2 regions of the Cytobacillus sp. FSL M8-0252 genome follow, and region 2 is predicted to be linked to the other one. Evidence: a T-box and tRNA genes for the amino acid it is inferred to sense, from the RefSeq annotation. Region 2 holds a T-box; the other holds one or more tRNA genes.
The links. The T-box of region 2 lies ahead of tyrS (tyrosine--tRNA ligase). A T-box ahead of a tRNA ligase gene usually reads a tRNA of that ligase, here a tRNA-Tyr.
Positions count from the first base shown of each region.

Region 1: it has a tRNA-Tyr gene. The T-box ahead of tyrS (tyrosine--tRNA ligase) is inferred to sense a tRNA for this amino acid. The anticodon was not compared.

Region 1 covers NZ_JBBOWZ010000001.1:210,980-221,147, forward strand. The annotation lists rRNA gene MKX83_RS01125 (23S ribosomal RNA) at 1-2,875, shown strand, start outside; rRNA gene rrf (5S ribosomal RNA) at 3,065-3,181, shown strand; tRNA gene MKX83_RS01135 (tRNA-Asn) at 3,201-3,275, shown strand; tRNA gene MKX83_RS01140 (tRNA-Thr) at 3,307-3,379, shown strand; tRNA gene MKX83_RS01145 (tRNA-Glu) at 3,404-3,478, shown strand; tRNA gene MKX83_RS01150 (tRNA-Val) at 3,483-3,558, shown strand; tRNA gene MKX83_RS01155 (tRNA-Thr) at 3,579-3,654, shown strand; tRNA gene MKX83_RS01160 (tRNA-Tyr) at 3,673-3,756, shown strand; tRNA gene MKX83_RS01165 (tRNA-Gln) at 3,836-3,910, shown strand; tRNA gene MKX83_RS01170 (tRNA-Lys) at 3,916-3,988, shown strand; gene rocF (arginase) at 4,368-5,264, shown strand; gene MKX83_RS01180 (aspartyl-phosphate phosphatase Spo0E family protein) at 5,289-5,453, opposite strand; gene sigW (RNA polymerase sigma factor SigW) at 5,775-6,338, shown strand; gene MKX83_RS01190 (anti-sigma factor family protein) at 6,352-6,981, shown strand; gene cdaA (diadenylate cyclase CdaA) at 7,226-8,068, shown strand; gene MKX83_RS01200 (CdaR family protein) at 8,061-9,389, shown strand; gene glmM (phosphoglucosamine mutase) at 9,426-10,168, shown strand, end outside.
Region 2 covers NZ_JBBOWZ010000001.1:1,674,533-1,684,700, reverse strand. The annotation lists gene MKX83_RS08710 (AzlD domain-containing protein) at 1-269, opposite strand, end outside; gene MKX83_RS08705 (AzlC family ABC transporter permease) at 259-984, opposite strand; gene MKX83_RS08700 (helix-turn-helix domain-containing protein) at 1,106-1,657, shown strand; gene MKX83_RS08695 (MarR family winged helix-turn-helix transcriptional regulator) at 1,767-2,246, shown strand; T-box leader at 2,251-2,463, shown strand; gene tyrS (tyrosine--tRNA ligase) at 2,503-3,750, shown strand; gene MKX83_RS08685 (4-hydroxyphenylacetate 3-hydroxylase family protein) at 3,818-5,230, opposite strand; gene MKX83_RS08680 (cysteine dioxygenase) at 5,233-5,688, opposite strand; gene MKX83_RS08675 (RrF2 family transcriptional regulator) at 5,875-6,309, shown strand; gene MKX83_RS08670 (ABC transporter ATP-binding protein) at 6,426-7,220, opposite strand; gene MKX83_RS08665 (ABC transporter permease) at 7,242-8,195, opposite strand; gene MKX83_RS08660 (ABC transporter substrate-binding protein) at 8,242-9,249, opposite strand.

The DNA of each region.
Region 1 (10,168 bases), 1.5 Mb from region 2:
GGACTAACACCGATATGCTTCGGGGAGCTGTAAGTAAGCTTTGATCCGGAGATTTCCGAATGGGGAAACCCCCTATCCGTTATGGGATAGGATCCATACCTGAATACATAGGGTATGGAAGGCAGACCCGGGGAACTGAAACATCTAAGTACCCGGAGGAAGAGAAAGCAAACGCGATTCCCTGAGTAGCGGCGAGCGAAACGGGATTAGCCCAAACCAAGAGGCTTGCCTCTTGGGGTTGTAGGACATTCTATACGGAGTTACAAAGGAACGAGATAGACGAAGAGGTCTGGAAAGGCCCGCCATAGGAGGTAAAAGCCCTGTAGTTGAAACTTCGTTCCCTCCAGAGTGGATCCTGAGTACGGCGGGACACGAGAAATCCCGTCGGAAGCAGGGAGGACCATCTCCCAAGGCTAAATACTCCCTAGTGACCGATAGTGAACCAGTACCGTGAGGGAAAGGTGAAAAGCACCCCGGAAGGGGAGTGAAAGAGATCCTGAAACCGTGTGCCTACAAGTAGTTAGAGCCCGTTAATGGGTGATAGCGTGCCTTTTGTAGAATGAACCGGCGAGTTACGATTACATGCGAGGTTAAGTTGGACAGACGGAGCCGTAGCGAAAGCGAGTCTGAATAGGGCGAATGAGTATGTGGTCGTAGACCCGAAACCAGGTGATCTACCCATGTCCAGGGTGAAGTCCAGGTAACACTGGATGGAGGCCCGAACCCACGTACGTTGAAAAGTGCGGGGATGAGGTGTGGGTAGCGGAGAAATTCCAATCGAACTTGGAGATAGCTGGTTCTCTCCGAAATAGCTTTAGGGCTAGCCTCATGCGTAAGAATCTTGGAGGTAGAGCACTGTTTGGACTAGGGGCCCTCATCGGGTTACCGAATTCAGACAAACTCCGAATGCCAAAGATTTATCCATGGGAGTCAGACTGCGAGTGATAAGATCCGTAGTCAAGAGGGAAACAGCCCAGACCACCAGCTAAGGTCCCAAAGTATACGTTAAGTGGAAAAGGATGTGGAGTTGCTTAGACAACCAGGATGTTGGCTTAGAAGCAGCCACCATTTAAAGAGTGCGTAATAGCTCACTGGTCGAGTGACTCCGCGCCGAAAATGTACCGGGGCTAAACGTATCACCGAAGCTGTGGATTGAACATCGTTGATGTTCAGTGGTAGGAGAGCGTTCTAAGGGCGTTGAAGCTAGACCGTAAGGACTGGTGGAGCGCTTAGAAGTGAGAATGCCGGTATGAGTAGCGAAAGATGGGTGAGAATCCCATCCACCGAATGCCTAAGGTTTCCTGAGGAAGGCTCGTCCGCTCAGGGTTAGTCGGGACCTAAGCCGAGGCTGAAAAGCGTAGGCGATGGACAACAGGTTGATATTCCTGTACCACCGTATTCTGTTTGAGTGATGGGGGGACGCAGGAGGATAGGGTAAGCGCACTATTGGATGTGCGTCTAAGCAGTTAGAGGGACCATGAGGCAAATCCCATGGTCATATACCTTGAGCTGTGATAGCGAGGGAAATTTAGTACCGAAGTTCTTGATTCCACACTGCCAAGAAAAGCCTCTAGCGAGGAATAAGGTGCCCGTACCGCAAACCGACACAGGTAGGCGAGGAGAGAATCCTAAGGTGAGCGAGAGAACTCTCGTTAAGGAACTCGGCAAAATGACCCCGTAACTTCGGGAGAAGGGGTGCTCATTAGGGTGTTAAAGCCTTGATGAGCCGCAGTGAATAGGCCCAGGCGACTGTTTAGCAAAAACACAGGTCTCTGCGAAGCCGCAAGGCGAAGTATAGGGGCTGACGCCTGCCCGGTGCTGGAAGGTTAAGAGGAGAGGTTAGCTCACGCGAAGCTTTGAATCGAAGCCCCAGTAAACGGCGGCCGTAACTATAACGGTCCTAAGGTAGCGAAATTCCTTGTCGGGTAAGTTCCGACCCGCACGAAAGGCGTAACGATCTGGGCACTGTCTCAACGAGAGACTCGGTGAAATTATAGTACCTGTGAAGATGCAGGTTACCCGCGACAGGACGGAAAGACCCCGTGGAGCTTTACTGTAGCCTGATATTGAATTTTGGTACAGCTTGTACAGGATAGGTAGGAGCCTTAGAAGCCGGAGCGCTAGCTTCGGTGGAGGCGTCGGTGGGATACTACCCTGGCTGTATTGAAATTCTAACCCACATCCCTTATCGGGATGGGAGACAGTGTCAGGTGGGCAGTTTGACTGGGGCGGTCGCCTCCTAAAGAGTAACGGAGGCGCCCAAAGGTTCCCTCAGAATGGTTGGAAATCATTCGTAGAGTGTAAAGGCACAAGGGAGCTTGACTGCGAGACCTACAAGTCGAGCAGGGACGAAAGTCGGGCTTAGTGATCCGGTGGTTCCGCATGGAAGGGCCATCGCTCAACGGATAAAAGCTACCCCGGGGATAACAGGCTTATCTCCCCCAAGAGTCCACATCGACGGGGAGGTTTGGCACCTCGATGTCGGCTCATCGCATCCTGGGGCTGTAGTCGGTCCCAAGGGTTGGGCTGTTCGCCCATTAAAGCGGTACGCGAGCTGGGTTCAGAACGTCGTGAGACAGTTCGGTCCCTATCCGTCGTGGGCGCAGGAAATTTGAGAGGAGCTGTCCTTAGTACGAGAGGACCGGGATGGACGCACCGCTGGTGTACCAGTTGTCTTGCCAAAGGCATCGCTGGGTAGCTATGTGCGGAAGGGATAAGTGCTGAAAGCATCTAAGCATGAAGCCCCCCTCGAGATGAGATTTCCCATAGCGCAAGCTAGTAAGATCCCTGAAAGATGATCAGGTTGATAGGTTAGAGGTGGAAGTGTGGCGACACATGTAGCTGACTAATACTAATCGATCGAGGACTTAACCAAAAACGAAAAGCGAAAGCGCCTTGTTCAGGCGCCGCAGCTAGACAGCACTACGTAAGTAGTCGCGTCAGCAACGCATAGGCGATTACTCAAAACAATCTTCTTCAACATTACCTAGTTTTCAGAGAATGATTTAAAATTTCTCTTGAAATTTTCATAAAAGACGTTATAATAATAAATGTCTTTAAAAAGTCCGGTGGCGATAGCGAGAAGGTCACACCCGTTCCCATACCGAACACGGAAGTTAAGCTTCTCAGCGCCGATGGTAGTTAGGGGCTGTCCCCTTGTGAGAGTAGGACGTTGCCGGGCATACATATTAACATATTATTCCGCAGTAGCTCAGTGGTAGAGCATTCGGCTGTTAACCGAACGGTCGTAGGTTCGAATCCTACCTGCGGAGCCATTTTAAACAAAATCAAAGATATTTAGCTGATGCTTCCATAGCTCAGCAGGTAGAGCACTTCCATGGTAAGGAAGAGGTCACCGGTTCGAGCCCGGTTGGAAGCTCTGGTAAGAACTTTAAATATTTTTGGCCCCTTGGTCAAGCGGTTAAGACACCGCCCTTTCACGGCGGTAACACGGGTTCGAATCCCGTAGGGGTCACCATTTTGGAGGATTAGCTCAGCTGGGAGAGCATCTGCCTTACAAGCAGAGGGTCGGCGGTTCGATCCCGTCATCCTCCACCATTTCAATTTACTATAGATGGGCCGGCCTAGCTCAATTGGTAGAGCAACTGACTTGTAATCAGTAGGTTGGGGGTTCAAGTCCTCTGGCCGGCACCATTTTAATATATTTATGTCGGAGGGGTAGCGAAGTGGCTAAACGCGGCGGACTGTAAATCCGCTCCTTCGGGTTCGGCAGTTCGAATCTGCCCCCCTCCACCATTTCAATTTTATTTGAATGAAAATCCAAAAAGCGGACATAATATAATTAGTCCTTTTTATTTTGTTTTTTTACATACGATGGGCTATAGCCAAGCGGTAAGGCAACGGATTTTGATTCCGTCATTCGCAGGTTCGATCCCTGCTAGCCCAGCCATTTTCGAGCCATTAGCTCAGTTGGTAGAGCATCTGACTTTTAATCAGAGGGTCGAAGGTTCGAGTCCTTCATGGCTCACTTAATCCTTAAACATTTTATGTTTAAGGATTTTTATTTGTTATCTTGTATTTTTCCCATGAGATTAAACATAAGGAAATTACCCACATACTTCTTGTATGAGATATCACAGGGCCTTTCTTTGTACAATCCTTTAAGCTGACTTAACTAAGTAAGCAGAGGAAGCGCATCTATTTTTGGTGATTTGTAATTCAATCTGTGTTTAGAAATATATCATTTTCCGTTTGTGTTCTGCTATCCTGCCCACAGTAATTGACCCAGAGCAATAATAAATGCCCTTTTTTTGTATAGATATACAAAATTTTGCACAGTTGAACCATTAGAATGTAACCGTTTACAATAGAGAGAGAATTCATTCTTTAGTAGGGGGAGCAACTAAATGAAAAACATTTCAATTATTGGTATGCCGATGGACTTGGGACAATTACGAAGAGGGGTAGACATGGGGCCAAGTGCCATCCGATATGCGGGCATTGAAAATAGATTACAAGAACTTAATCACCAAGTTGATGATTTAGGTGATATTGAAATAGGTAGGTCGACTGAACAAATAGATAAGGAAACAGGTTTAAGAAACTTGGACTTAATTGCAGAAAAGACTAAAATCTTAGCAGATCAAGTTAATGGGGTAGTAAAAAAAGGAGCATTTCCTCTTGTTTTAGGAGGGGATCATAGTATCGCTATTGGTACGTTAGCTGGTTTATTACAGCATTATCATAACTTAGGTGTGATTTGGTACGATGCACACGGGGACTTAAATACAGCAGAAACTTCGCCATCCGGTAATATTCATGGGATGTCCTTAGCAGTCGCTCTAGGATATGGGCATCCATTGTTATTAGAGGTAGGAGGAGTCCATAAGAAGTTGAAGCCTGAAAATGTTGTGATTATAGGAGCAAGGTCTTTAGACCAAGGCGAAAGGGATTTGATTAAAGCCAAGGGAATAAAAGTCTTTACGATGCATGAAATTGATCGCTTAGGGATGCCGAGGGTAATGGAAGAGACGATTAGTTATTTACAAGACCGAACAGATGGTGTTCACCTTTCGTTAGATTTAGATGGTCTTGATCCATCTGATGCACCTGGTGTGGGTACACCAGTTATGGGGGGGATAAGTTATCGAGAGAGCCACCTTGCTATGGAAATACTGGCAGAATCCCAAATGATTACTTCGGCCGAATTTGTTGAGGTTAATCCAATATTAGATGAAAGAAATAAAACAGCTGATGCAGCGGTGGCCTTAATGGGCTCGCTATTCGGTGAAAAATTACTATAAAGTGAAAGAAGCTTGAGTCGATGCTCAAGCTTCTTTTTTTAATGTTAATGTATAGTATCTATTAATTAGGTTGTCCAATTCAATGCTCGCTTTAAGAACTTGGTGGTTTGAAAATGAAGAAATAGAAGCAAGTTCAACCATTTTAGCTCTGTGTATTTCAATATCTTTTAATAGTTCCTCCGTATACATGAGATCATTGTCCTTTCCATTTGAAAATTTTATTCCAGCACGTAGACAATTTTTAAATGTATGGTCTCTTGTTCGTTGGAGCAAAAATATTGAAGGGAAGGTCTTTTTTCCTTCGTCAACACACTGGTTTTAAATCCTTTATACCCAGTATGAAAATTAATTAAACTACTTTAGTTAAAATTTGTTAAAATATTATGTGATAACTCTTATATAACCAAAGTACTTATGGAGGAAAAGGAACCTAATAAAAAATATGTGAAACCTTTTTGCTATCGATTCGTAAATGATTATCGATAAGCCGCATAGAGCGGGGGTAAATAGATGGAATTGTTGGTGAAGAAAAGAATTAAACAAGTATTAAAAGGAGATCAAGATGCTTACGCTGAAATAGTAGAAATATACAAAGACAGAGTATATCATATCTGTTATCGAATGTTGGGTAATCAACATGAGTCTGAAGATATTGCACAAGAAGCTTTCTTACGAGCATATGTAAATATACAAAGCTTCAATACGAACTTAAAGTTCTCAACATGGTTATATCGCATTGCAACAAACCTATGTATTGACCGGATCAGGAAGAAAAAGCCCGACTATTATTTGGACGCGGAAGTAGCAGGAACAGACGGTTTAAATATGTACTCACAAATTCCCGCGAGTACGAAACTACCTGAAGAAGATGTAGAAAAAATGGAGTTGCAGGAAACCATACAAATGGAAATTTCGAAGCTACCGGAAAAATATCGATCGGTCATCGTGCTTAAGTACATTGAAGAACTATCCTTGAATGAAATCAGTGAGACCTTAGATCTACCATTAGGCACTGTGAAAACGAGGATTCATAGGGGAAGAGAAGCTTTAAGAAAGCAATTACGCTACGTATAAGAAGGTGATTTCAGTGAAATGTAATGAAGAAATTATTGAATATATGCATGAATATTTAGATGAAGAAATAACAGATGAGCATAAACAATTACTCAAAACACATATAGAGCAATGTGAAGAATGCCGCATGCATTTTCATGAACTAAAGCGAGCGATTGCCTTTGTCCAGAGTACGTCACATTTCCAAGCGCCTGCAGGTTTTACTGAGAATGTGATGGCGAGACTGCCTAAAGAAAAGAAAAAAGTAGGTGCACAAAGGTGGCTCAGGAAGCACCCAATGCTTGCTGCAGCATCACTCTTTCTTATCTTAATGTCTGGAAGTGTTCTATCTGCCTGGAATCAAGAAAGTGCATTGTCTGTTTCCAAGCAATCTAATCTAGTGATTGAGAACGATACGGTCATTGTCCCAGAAGGAGAAGTGGTCAAGGGAGATGTTGTTGTTAAGAATGGAAACTTGCAAATAAATGGTGAAGTCGAAGGGGATGCAACGGTCATTAATGGTGAGCAATATTTAGCCTCGGCTGGTAACGTCACAGGAGAAATAAAAGAAGTAGACCAGCTTTTTGAATGGTTATGGTATCACATTAAAAATACAAGTAAAAGTTTAATCTCGACTGTTACACAAGAGGATGAAAAAGAGTAAGAGAATATAGGTCACTGCTATAATGCGGTGGCTTTTTCCTTTGTTCAAAGAAGTGTAAATATGTAATTATTTGTTAATAAATCGCTTAATCTTTGCATATGTAGTAATAAAAATGTAGGATATATTTTAATAACGTTCACGATTGTATACATAACTAGAAAATTGGATTTCATTAGAAATATGGTATAATAAGTAGGTTAAACGACTATTTTAATGGTGGAAATAAATACTTGGAGGAAGGAAAATGTCGCTTTTAGATTTATCTTTCACAGATTTACCTTTATTAAGGCTTTTAGCGAATACAGTAGACATTCTCCTTGTCTGGTTCGTTATATATAAATTAATTATGATTGTTAAAGGGACGAAAGCCGTCCAATTAGTCAAAGGGATATTTATTATTCTGATTGTAAAGGTTTTAAGTGATATCCTTCATTTGCAAACTTTAGGATGGATGATGGAACAAGTTCTCTTATGGGGGGTACTAGCCATTATTATTATCTTCCAACCAGAGTTGCGTCGTGCACTAGAGCAGCTTGGTAGGGGTAAATTCTTCGTTAGAAGTGGTAACCAAGAAGAGATGGATCAAGATCAATTAGTTACTGCAATTGTAAAGTCTGTTGATTACATGGCTAAGCGGAGAATTGGTGCGCTAATTTCGATTGAACGTGAAACTGGTATGGGTGACTATATTGAAACTGGTATTCCATTGCATTCCAAAATATCATCAGAATTACTTATTAATATCTTTATTCCCAATACACCATTACATGATGGCGCCGTTATTATACAGAAAAGTCAAATTGCAGCTGCTGCATGTTACTTGCCTTTATCAGAAAGTCCTTTTATCTCTAAAGAGTTAGGTACTAGACATAGAGCAGCGATGGGAATTAGTGAAGTAACAGATAGTATCACCATTATTGTGTCTGAAGAGACAGGTGGAATATCTGTAGCGAAAAATGGTGAACTTACACGCGATTTGAAACTCGATCAGCTCAAAGAACTATTAAATGAGAAGCTTATTCACTCAGCTAAATCAAAACAATCTTCTTCCACTCTTTGGAACTGGAGGGGAAAGAAAAATGGATAAATATATTGATAAGCTCATTGATACCAGATGGTTTATGAAGGTAGTGGCTTTATTAATTGCTCTGCTCCTGTTTGATTCGGTTTATGATACGAATAACGATAATAGAAGTATCAATGTACCTGGAGATGATGGCTCAGCTGTCATTGAAAATGTTCCGCTCACAGCTTACTATGATACAGATAATCTTGTCGTTTCCGGACTTCCAGAAACAGTGGCTGTTACTTTAGATGGCCCAAGGAGCCATTTGGAAAATGCGAAGGCACAGCGGAACTTTGAAGTGTTTGTGGACTTATCAGATGCAGAAATTGGTCGACAAGAAGTAGAGGTAGGGATTAAAGATCTATCCGATAAGCTTGAATATATAATTGACCCTTCTACTGTAGATGTAACAATTGATGAAAAAGTAACTGAAGAGTTCAATGTGGAAGCAGAATTTAACAATAGTTTACTTGAAGAAGGTTACAAGGCCGAAGCAGCACTTGCTGAACCTAGTACAGTCAAAATAACAGGTGCCAAAAATGTGATTGAATCGATTGCTTATGTCAAAGCAACTGTTAATACAAAAGGTTCTATAACGGAATCATTTACAGAAACAGCCGCGATTAATGTGCTCGATCGTAATATGAATAAATTAGATGTAGATGTAAATCCAGGTGAGGTGGAGGTTTCGGTCGATGTGAAGCGTTTAAGTAAGACGGTGCCCATCGATATTGTTGAAACCGGGAGCCTTCCTTCGGGAGTTGAGTTAGACTCTCTTAAACTCAGCCAAACAGAAGCAACCATTTTTGCTCCAGAAAATGTTCTAAATGATGTAAAAACGGTTAGGGTAGAGGTCGATTTAAGCAAACTCGATAAAGATCAGGAAATAAAATTACCTGTGATCATCTCAGACGGAATTACTAGTGTTGATCCTAAAGAAGTGACGGTTAATGCCAATGTGACTGTTAAGGAACAAGAAGCACCAGAAGATAGCAGCAGTGAGGAAGAAGAATCACAAGTACAAGAACAAGAGCAGGAACAAGCCGCAAATGAACAAACAGTGAATCGAACCTATTCAGGCATGCCGATAACAATCACAGGATTAGACGACCAATATGATGTGACATTTCAAAGCCCTGATGAAGGTGAGACAAGCTTGAAGGTTTCTGGTAATGAAAAGGATATGAATAGTTTAAGTAAAGGTGATTTTATCCTATCTATAGATGTATCTGGCCTTGATCCTGGAGAACATGAGGTGAATATTCAATTAGACGCACCTCTTGGTGTTGAGTCCCAACTTGAGAGTGAGACGGCAACAATCAATATTACAGAAAAAGAATAGATGGAACAGCAGAGGAAAGTGAAGGAGCGATTAATAATGGGAAAATATTTTGGTACGGATGGCGTTCGCGGAGTGGCAAATAGTGAGTTAACGCCAGAGTTAGCCTTTAAACTAGGTAGATTTGGTGGATATGTATTAACAAAAGATCAAGAACGCCCAAAAGTTTTAATTGGGAGAGATACAAGAATCTCAGGACATATGCTTGAGAATGCACTGGTAGCAGGCCTTCTTTCTATCGGCGCAGAAGTGATGCGACTCGGCGTTATTTCTACTCCAGGTGTTGCCTATTTAACGAAAGCATTAGATGCAGAGGCGGGCGTAATGATATCTGCTTCCCATAATCCTGTTGCGGATAATGGAATTAAGTTTTTTGGTCCAGATGGCTTCAAGCTTTCAGATGCACAGGAAAATGAAATCGAAGAACTAATGGACAAGGAGAATGATTCCCTTCCACGACCAGTTGGTGGTGATCTTGGACAAGTGAATGATTACTTCGAAGGCGGACAGAAATATCTGCAATACTTAAAGCAATCTGTTGATGATGATTTTTCTGGCATTCATATCGCTTTAGATTGTGCACATGGAGCGACTTCATTCTTAGCAAATCATTTATTTGCTGACTTGGATGCCGATTTATCGATGATGGGTGCTTCACCCAATGGGTTAAATATTAATGAGGAAGTGGGCTCTACACATCCAGAAGCCTTAGCTGCTTTTGTGAAAGAAAGAGGAGCGGATGTAGGGCTTGCCTTTGATGGTGATGGCGATCGGTTGATAGC
Region 2 (10,168 bases):
GCACTAAGGACAACAAAGACTACATTCGCGCCAATATAAGCAACAATAAACGCAATCGCTGCACCAAGTAAGCCGTACCAGATGCTTTCTCCAATAAGCAAAACCCCAGGAAAAATAAGAGCACCGAGAGTCGCATAAGGAACATTTTTCAGAACAGATTGCACAAATATAGGCAGTTCCTTTCCTTTAAAAAGTAAAAATGGCGCAACCCTTGGAAGATATGTAACAAGACCCATGCCAATAATTAACCAAAGTACTTCATTGCTCATTTTGCCGATCCTCCCTCTTCATTCCTTCTATAACCTCAACAAGAACGGAAGAAATTAAAGTTGCTATAACAATTGACCATCCTGTTGAAAGTGCACCGGTAAAGGTAAAAATAGTGTTTAATCCGGCAGCAATAGCAGCAAGGTAAACAACTTTAGCACTGCCTTTCATCGAAGGGACAAGTAGACCAATAAACATTGCATATAGCGCAACTGTCATGCTTTCTTGTAACACTTGTGGCAAGTTTGCACCAACGACGAACCCAAGAGCAGTAAAGGTAACCCAGCTCATATACCCAATGATATTCACACCTAAAATAAAACCAGTTTTTTGCACGCCATCTTTTGTAGCAATAACTGAAAAAGATTCATCTGTAATGCCGAATGAATAGAGTGCCTTTTTCATTAGTCTGTCATCTTCGGCTTTTTCATTAAGCGCTGTACTCATCAGAAAATGGCGAATATTAACAATAAAAGTTGTAAAAATAATTTCGAAAGTACTCGTCCCTAAACTAATTAAGCTAAGTGCCATATATTGTGATGCACCTGCAAAAACAATCATACTCATAAGTACAGTCTCTATAAAAGATAAACCTGTTGTCTTTGCTAATAAGCCAAACGTAAGTGCAACGGGGGCATAACCAATCGCAATACTTACACCAGCCTGCACCCCTTTTCGAAATGGTACTTCTCTTGTTTGTAACAATAGCTCCGCCAAGATTTCTCCCTACCCTTCATCCCAAAAAATAGTATAATATTGAATAAATAAACTGATTAGTTATTTGTACAATATATTATACATTCGTACGTTATAATAAACAATCATTTTCGGAGGAATTATGGATAATATTCAAAAAAATATCGGTGTTAACTTAAAAAATCTACGTAAAGCACGAGGTTTAAGTCTAGATACTACAGCAAACTTAACTAATGTAAGTAAAGCGATGCTTGGGCAAATAGAACGTGGTGAATCCAACCCAACAGTGACAACATTATGGAAGATTGCCACAGGATTACAAGTTTCCTTCTCATCTTTAATTAAGGAACAGCAGTCTCCTATTCATGTGGTTAATCGCCATGATATAAGCCCCATTATGGAGTATAGTGGGAAATATCGCGTATATCCGGTCTTCCCATTTGACCCAAGGAAAAAGTTTGAAATTTTTACTGTCGAGATTGAGACAGGTTATGAACATCTATCAGAAAAACATAATGAAGGTGTTGAAGAGTATGTAACGGTGATTACTGGTACACTACAACTTGAAATTAATGAACAACAATACACCATTCAACCAGGTAATTCCATCCGTTTCTCCGCCAACAAAGCACATACGTATCGCAATATTGGGGAAGATATGATTATTTATCAAACAGTTTTGTATTACCCTTAAGTTTAAGGGTTGCAATTCTGTTTCTTTTTTTGTAGAATCATTTCATAGCTAATGATTCTGAAAATAAAAGAGGGGTGATCCTATTCACCAATTAGACGAAGATGGCTATTTGCATCCTGAAGAGTCAACGGTCATTCAAAAGATAAGTAAAAAAACAACGATAGAGCCAAATGCAATAGCCGTAGTCACTAGCCTATATCGCATTGGCCAAGGCATTAAAAATAAGCTAGAGCAAGAAGTGTTAGCCAAGCATAAAATCTCTTGGACTTCCTTTTCGATTCTTTATGATTTATGGATATATGGAAAAATGGAAACAAAAGAGCTTGCCCTTTCTGCAGGTGTATCAAAAGCAACAATCAGTAATATTATGCGTACATTAGAGAATAAGTCATTTTGCAGAAGGGAAACCGACCCAAGAGATCGCCGAAACACTTTTGTTGTGATTACACCTAAGGGTAGAGACGTCATTGAAGAGCTTTATCCCGAATTTCATGAGGGAGAAATCTCCATTGTTAAAGGGTTAAAAACGGACGATCAAAAGCAATTAGCTGCAACCCTTTACCGGCTCATTAAAGACAATAAATTTTAATAAAGAAAAAGTGATGATAGAAGTCTTAGTAGCAACCTCCTCCCTATCACAGAGAGCCGACAAATGACTGAGAGTCGGTATAAAGGATGAAGCGAATTACAACTTCTTGAACTTTCATTGCTACTTGCAATGAACGGCTACGTTCGTTAAATGTTGAGGTGGAGAAGTATTATACTTCTCAATTAGGGTGGTAACGCGTGAAATCCACGTCCCTTTTATCAGGGATGTGGATTTTTATTATTTTTTAAGGATGTGAATAATTGTGAAAGAAAAATTATCAGAACAGCAATTAAAAGAGTTACAGAGACAATTAAAGTTATACAAACAAGGTGTGCAAGAAATAATACCCACTGAAGAATTAGAAGAAAAGTTAGCAAAATCTATTTTATTAAATAAACCTTTAAAGATAAAGCTTGGCTTAGACCCTTCAGCTCCTGACGTTCATTTAGGTCATACGGTTGTTTTAAAGAAATTAAAGCAATTCCAAGATAATGGTCATACGATTCAATTATTAATTGGGGATTTTACTGGTAAGATTGGTGATCCGACAGGTAAGTCCATCGCTAGAAAACCATTAACCGATGAAGAAGTGAAGCATAACGCCCAAACTTACTTTGAGCAATTTGGTAAAGTACTCGATATGGAAAAAGTTGAATTACATTATAATTCAACATGGCTCTCTCAACTTAAGTTTGATGAAGTCATTCAATTAGCAGGTAAAATTACCATTGCCCGCTTAATGGAACGTGATGACTTTGAAGAAAGAATTGCCTTCGGGAAGCCGATTTCTTTACACGAATTCTTCTACCCAGTCATGCAAGGATACGATTCTGTTGTGCTTGAATGTGGTATTGAGTTAGGAGGCACTGATCAACACTTTAATGTCCTTATGGGTAGGCACTTTCAAGAGAAATTTGGGAAACCTAAGCAAATTGCACTGCTGATGCCACTACTTGAAGGGTTAGATGGCGTTGAGAAAATGTCAAAATCGAAGAATAATTATATCGGTATTAATGAACCAGCAAACGAAATGTACGGGAAAGCGATGTCCATTCCGGATGAACTCATGGTGAAGTACTTTACACTTATTACTCCACTTACACCTGAAGAAATAACTGAGATAGAAGAAGGGCTAGTTAAGCGAACCCTCCATCCACGTGATGTAAAGATGCAATTAGCAAAGCTAATTGTACAAATGTACCATGATGAAGAGGCAGCTGAAAAAGCAGAACAACAATTTATTACGATTTTCCAAAAAGGAGAAGTACCTGAAGAACTGCCGACAATGACATGGACTGGCCCAACTTCTATCACCATTGTGCAATTGTTAGTAGATACAGGCTTACTGCCTTCAAAATCCGAGGCTAAAAGAATGATTGCTGGTGGCGCAATTAAAATAGATGGTAAAAAAATCATCACTGATATGGAAACGACTACGATTAGCCATAATATGATTGTTTCAGTAGGTAAAAGAAAATTCATGAAATTATTGTTAAAGAATTAGGTTGTGAGGTAATTTAAAAATAGTCACCTTTTATCAGGTGGCTATTTCAATGTTTAGGCTTCTTCTACTAACAGTTTTTCCAAAAGGGAGCTAGCTGTCTCGTCCACTCTTTTTTATCATATTTCCGCCACATATCTGCTGTTTGCAGCATCGGATCCCCAGAATAAAAGCGCTCGTATAATTCATGACGAGAACCAAAAGGTGAACCTATTAAATCCCAAGCTAATTTAAATAGCTTCGTCCTTTCTTCTGCAGTAGCATTCTTCCCTTTATAATACTGTTGTGTCAACTGACTGATTTGACCTGATAGATCGGCCATGGACGAAGGTAATTGTATCAAGCCGCCAGCACCTATTAATTGAATGATTTCAACTGCATTGGGATAATATTTCGTCCCCAGTACTCTCGCTGTTTGAATATAATTAAAATCTGGAATATAAATGTCTTTCTCCAACTTTCCATTTTGTTCAGCGGCAATGATTAACCCTTCAATTGTGCGAATTTGGATAATAAGTTCCCCTAGCTTTTCTTGTACATGTAAATAGCCATCTGCTCCAATCACATGTGCCATGGCATTTGCTACTGCTGCCATAAAAGATAACTTCGTTTGCAAGCGCACAATGGCTTGATGATACGCTAAGCTATTAGAAATAGAATCAACTTTTAACTGAGCTAAAGCAATAGGGTTATCATGCAGTAAAACTCTCTCCCACGGAACAAAGACATCATCGAAAATCAAGACCGCATCCATTTCATCGTATTGTGCACTAAGGGAATGTTCAACTTGCGACGCTTCTGCAAAAGACTCACGACAAACCATATGCAAGCCCTTAGCATTTGCGGGCACAATCAGCATATGCGCTAAATCTTTCTTCGCCTCATCTAAAGGTGCTAAGGGATAAACAATAATATCATGGGCATAAGGTGCGGAAGTGCCAATCATCTTAGCCCCATTAATATATACGCCTTCGTTTGTCTTTTTTGTTATTCTCAATAAACCTAACTTTTTCGTATTATAATACTCATTAGCACTCCGGTTGATTTGCGGATCTCTTTGAACAATGGCAATGAAACGATTTTCTCTTTTGGCTATATGATAATAAGCCTCTATTTTTCCTGGGAAATGCGGATCTAATTCACGATACGCTTCTCTATTTGCATACCAGCCTGCCACTCGCGAACGGGCATAATCGGAAAGTCGACTCATCATGCCGTTCGTATCTTTCGCCCATGCCTCAAAAGCCGTGCGCCTTTCCTGTAATTCAGTGATATTTCTTGGCAAATAAAAAGCCTTATGCACCCATTGCTGTAAATCATCATCAAAATAACCGATTAATGGCTGTAACTTTGGGTTCGTTAATTGCGAAAACAAGGATTCAATCGTCGTCAACGTACCTCTAAAATTTGTATCTTCGGTAATATCAATTCTTTTACCGTTCAACCACACATTTCTGCCATCCTTTAAGCTTTCTATAAACAAGCTTATTCTCTCCCTTCAGCAGGATAAGTCTGATTATGTGCTAATGGCGGTGAATACACATGAAAACTAATGACCTCAAATGGTGTGGGATTAAACATGAGATGAATGGTATCCCCTTGTACATGAAAAGACTCATCTGCCTTATATGACTCAATTTTATTAACCGATAAATCTTTATGATAAATGAGATTAAGTAAGCTTCCCTGAACAACATAAACTTCTCCTTTTGAAAAACCATGATCATGGACAAGCGTTTTAGCAAATGGCGGAAGATAAACAACAATGACCTCAACCTGCTGATTGCGATAAATGACGTTTCTCCCATACTCTAACATCCCTTGCGGTTGTGTAATATAAGGCTCCAACTCTTTTGAACAAATATTTAATGAACGAATCGCCTTATCTAAAGGCACTTCTTTTTCTTGTAAAACTTGGCGAACTTTTTCTTGAAATGTCACGGTGTAAATCGCTCCTTTACATGCAATTCTATGAATAGTTGATCGACTTTCTCAACTTTCTAAAATACAATATGACAAGCTTGTACTTTCGTGATTAGAATGCAAGAAAATGAGTAGAAGCCTAGGTTATAATTCTATGAAAGCACTAATACCCTTTTATAAGATGTTTAACAGGAGGCCGAACTTTTGAAAATATCGAGTAAAGGTGAATATGCGCTGCGTTCATTAATTGTTCTCGGGAATAATGAAGGAACTGTTATAACCATCAAAGACATTTCAGCTCAAACATTAGTACCTGTTCAATATTTGGAACAAATTCTACTTCTTTTAAAAAGCCATGGTTATGTAAAAAGTAAACGAGGTGTCTACGGGGGCTATATGTTAAAGAAAGAAAGTCATGAGATTAATATAGGAGAGGTCATTCGTCAACTAGAAGGTCCACTTGCACCGATGAGTTGTGTCAGTATCACCGCTTATGAATATTGTCCATTAGAAGATCAAGGGTGTGTGCTTCAGCCACTATGGGCACTATTGCGTGAAGAAATTGCCTTTATCTTAGATCAAGTTTCATTACAAGATTTGATCAACCGCAACATTCCTTCACCAAGACAAAATCATTAAATAGAAATCACCCTGCTATCGTATTTATAAACAATCTATTGATAGAACAAAAATCAAGTCCCCACCACAAAAAAAAGAGTCCACTAACGGACTCTTTCTCACACTAAAATCTTCATTTATGCAAGTATTGCACGGTCACTGTTCATTTTTTCACCACGAATTTGTTGAAATTCATTTAATAATTTTTCAACCGTAAGCTGCGATTTTTGCTTCTCATCCGCAGAAAAAATAATCTGGCCTTTATCCATCATAATTAACCGATTTCCTAGATCGATCGCTTGCTGCATATTATGAGTTACCATTAATGTCGTTAATTGGTATTTAGCAACAATTTCTTTCGTTAAATTCGTAATCAATTCTGCCCGGGATGGATCTAAAGCAGCCGTATGCTCATCCAATAAAAGGATTTTAGGTTCTGTGAAGGTTGCCATCAAAAGAGACAATGCCTGCCTCTCACCACCTGATAATAAACCTACTTTTGCTTGCAGTCTGTTTTCCAAACCTAAATGAAGCATCTCTAATTTTTCTTGAAAAAACAATTTTCTTTTCTTCGAAACGCCTATATGCAAGCCGCGTGATCTCGTTCTTGTGTAGGCAATGGCTAAGTTCTCTTCGATCGTCATTGCAGGTGCAGTCCCTGCCATTGGGTCTTGGAATACGCGCCCTATTAGACGTGCCCGTTTATTTTCCTTTACATTCGATACATTTTTTCTATCAATAATTATTTGACCGACATCCGGTATTAACTTCCCTGAGATAATGTTCATTAAAGTCGATTTTCCTGCACCATTACTACCAATGACCGTCATAAAATCGCCTTGATGAAGATCGAGATTCATCTGTGTTAGTGCAATCTTCTCATCTGGTGTGCCTTCATTGAAGATTTTATGAATCTGATTTAATTCAAGCATGTCGTCACCCCTCTCTTCTACTTATTCCATTCCTGCTTGAAGCATTCGTTTTTTCTTTCGTTGTCTCTCTTTTTGCTTCTCAAGAATCTTCGGTAGTACAAGCGCGAAGACGACAATCAATGCCGTAATTAATTTCATATCTCCCGTTTCTAAGAACTCCACGCGTAGCGCTAATGTAACAATAATTCGATACAGAATCGCCCCACCGATAACAGCTAATGTTGCTCGAAAAATTGTTTTTGCACCAAAAATCGCTTCGCCGATAATAACAGAAGCAAGCCCAATAACAATCATGCCTATACCCATGCCGACATCACTGAAACCATTGTATTGTGCCACTAAGCCACCTGATAAAGCTACCAAACCGTTAGATAGCCCTAGACCTAATATTTTTAATGTATCTGTATTCGCTGAAAAGCTACGAATCATCGTTTCATTATTACCTGTTGCTCGAATGGCCAGACCAATATCAGTTTTCAAGAACCAATCAATAATTACTTTGACAAAAAGAGCCAATATCAGCATGAGAATTAAGATTGCCCATGTTTTTGGCACAAAGCCAATGAAAGCTAAGGCGTTATCTAAACCTAATCCTTGCCAAAAATCAGTTAGTTTTGTAATGACGGTTTCCTCTGATAATAGTGGGATATTCGACTTACCCATAATGCGTAGATTAATAGAGTACAAAGCAATCATCATGATAATCCCTGATAATAAAGGATTGATCTTTCCTTTTGTGTGAAGTAATCCTGTCACGCTGCCAGCTAGGAAACCGGCAACGAAAGCTAAAATTGTTGCTAAGAATGGATTCGTTCCTCCTACAATTAAAACGGCAGCAACTGCTCCACCAGTGACAAAACTACCATCAACAGTTAAATCAGGAAAATCTAATACTCTAAAAGATAAATATACACCTAACGCCATTAATGCATAAATTGCACCTGCTTCAATGGAGCCAAATATTGCTGAAGGCATTATGCTCTCTCCCTTTCATCTGTCGTGCTGATTAAGATACCTGTCATTATTCAATAAATTCCGCAGATTCTTCCCATTCAGGATTTAGTTCAACACCCATTGCTTCAGCCGCTTCCTTATTTATAACAAGCTTTAGATTTTGTGGATATTGTACATCCATTTCGCCTGCTTCTTTCTCACCTTTTAATATTTCTGCTGCCATCACACCTGCTTCATAACCGATATCATTATAATCAAACCCGTATGCAGCAAATCCGCCACGAGCGACAGAATCTAATTCACCAACAAAAAGTGGAATTTTCTTATCTGTTGCCACTTGAACGACTGACTCTAGAGCTGTTACTACTGTATTATCTGTAATGATATAAAGGACATCTGCTTTACCGACTAATGATTCTGTAGCTTGTTTTACTTCAGCTGATGTTGAAACAGTTGCTTCAGCTAATTTCAATCCTGTTCCTTCTATAACTTCTTTCACTGTCTCAATTTGCGATACAGAGTTGGCTTCACCCGAATTATACACAACGCCAATTGTTTCAATATCAAAATATTTGTTTATGAATTCTACTGTATTCGGTATGGCATCTGGGTGATTATCTAATGTGCCTGTAATATTTCCGCCAGGTGCTTCCATAGAATCAACAAGTCCGCCACCAACAGCATCTGTTACAGAAGTAAACACAATCGGAATATCCTTTGTAGCATTTAATGCACCTAGTGCACTTGGTGTAGAGTTAGCAAAGATTAAATCCACCTGATCACTTACAAAGTTGTTCGCAATCGATTGATTATTATTTTGATCTCCTTGTGCAACTTGTGTATCAAATTCTACTTCTAATCCCTCATCCTTCAATGCTTGTTGAAAGCCAACAGATGCTGCATCTAAACTTGGATGTTCAGCGATTTGCGTGATACCGACTTGATAGCTTTTCTCACCGCTTTCTCCACTTGCCTCATTCGTTGTTTCTTCAGAGTTTCCGCATCCTGCCAATATTAATGCACTTAATAATCCAGCTGTCGATAATGTTTTCCACCTATTTTTCTTTTTCACTATTCATTCATCCCCTTTACTTTATCGCTTTTATGCTTTTGTGCTTTGGTTCATTAAATTATATACATATAATACTAAGGAGACAAGAACTTTTTATTATTTTCCAAAAATTTATGTTATCTGACACTAAAAAATAGAATGAATTCCATGAAATTGGAACTACAATTAATATATAATTAATTATTATAAATTTTCAATTAATTTAATGTATATTACTACCACTATTGAATAAAAATGATCAGCTAATGGATACCCTTTTCCCAACATACAATTCTACATCGTTTGCATTGAATCCTGCCGTGCTTTCGCTTTTAAGCGAAGTTGTACTTTTTCTGTAGTAATCTTCTACAGTTAATAACTGCTTGGAATAATCTACGTAGGAATCTTGTTGGATAGTAGCTTGTCCTATATAAGACGCCGTAACAGTTGTATATTAATTCATGGCATAATCCAATATCCCTACTTTTAAATCTAATCTAAGCTATGGTACACCCCTCTGTCATTGCTTAAGGCACACCTGGGGTTTCGCTATGTGGTAACCTTCTTGTACACTCGTTGTATCAAATGAAAGGATGCCTCGATACGTGCCTTTATACATCCACTTGCCAACCACTTTTATTGTTACTCCCCCCTCCCCCATCAGCAACGAGCTCCCTACAAAAACTTTTGAATAGTTACCTTGAGCAAAAGAACCTCATTTTCAGTAGTCTTATATTTTTTCTCTCTTCAAACCAATTCCAACAAGTATTGTTATTAGCAGAAGCACTTTTATTAGGATATAAAACGAGAAAACCCCTTATGAAAGCGCATTCATTTTAACATGTCGCAAATTGACTAACAGCTTGCGTGCAGTCATGCAACATCACCATTAACGGAACTTAATCACTCCCTTCATAAGATGATGGCACATATAAGGTAAGTT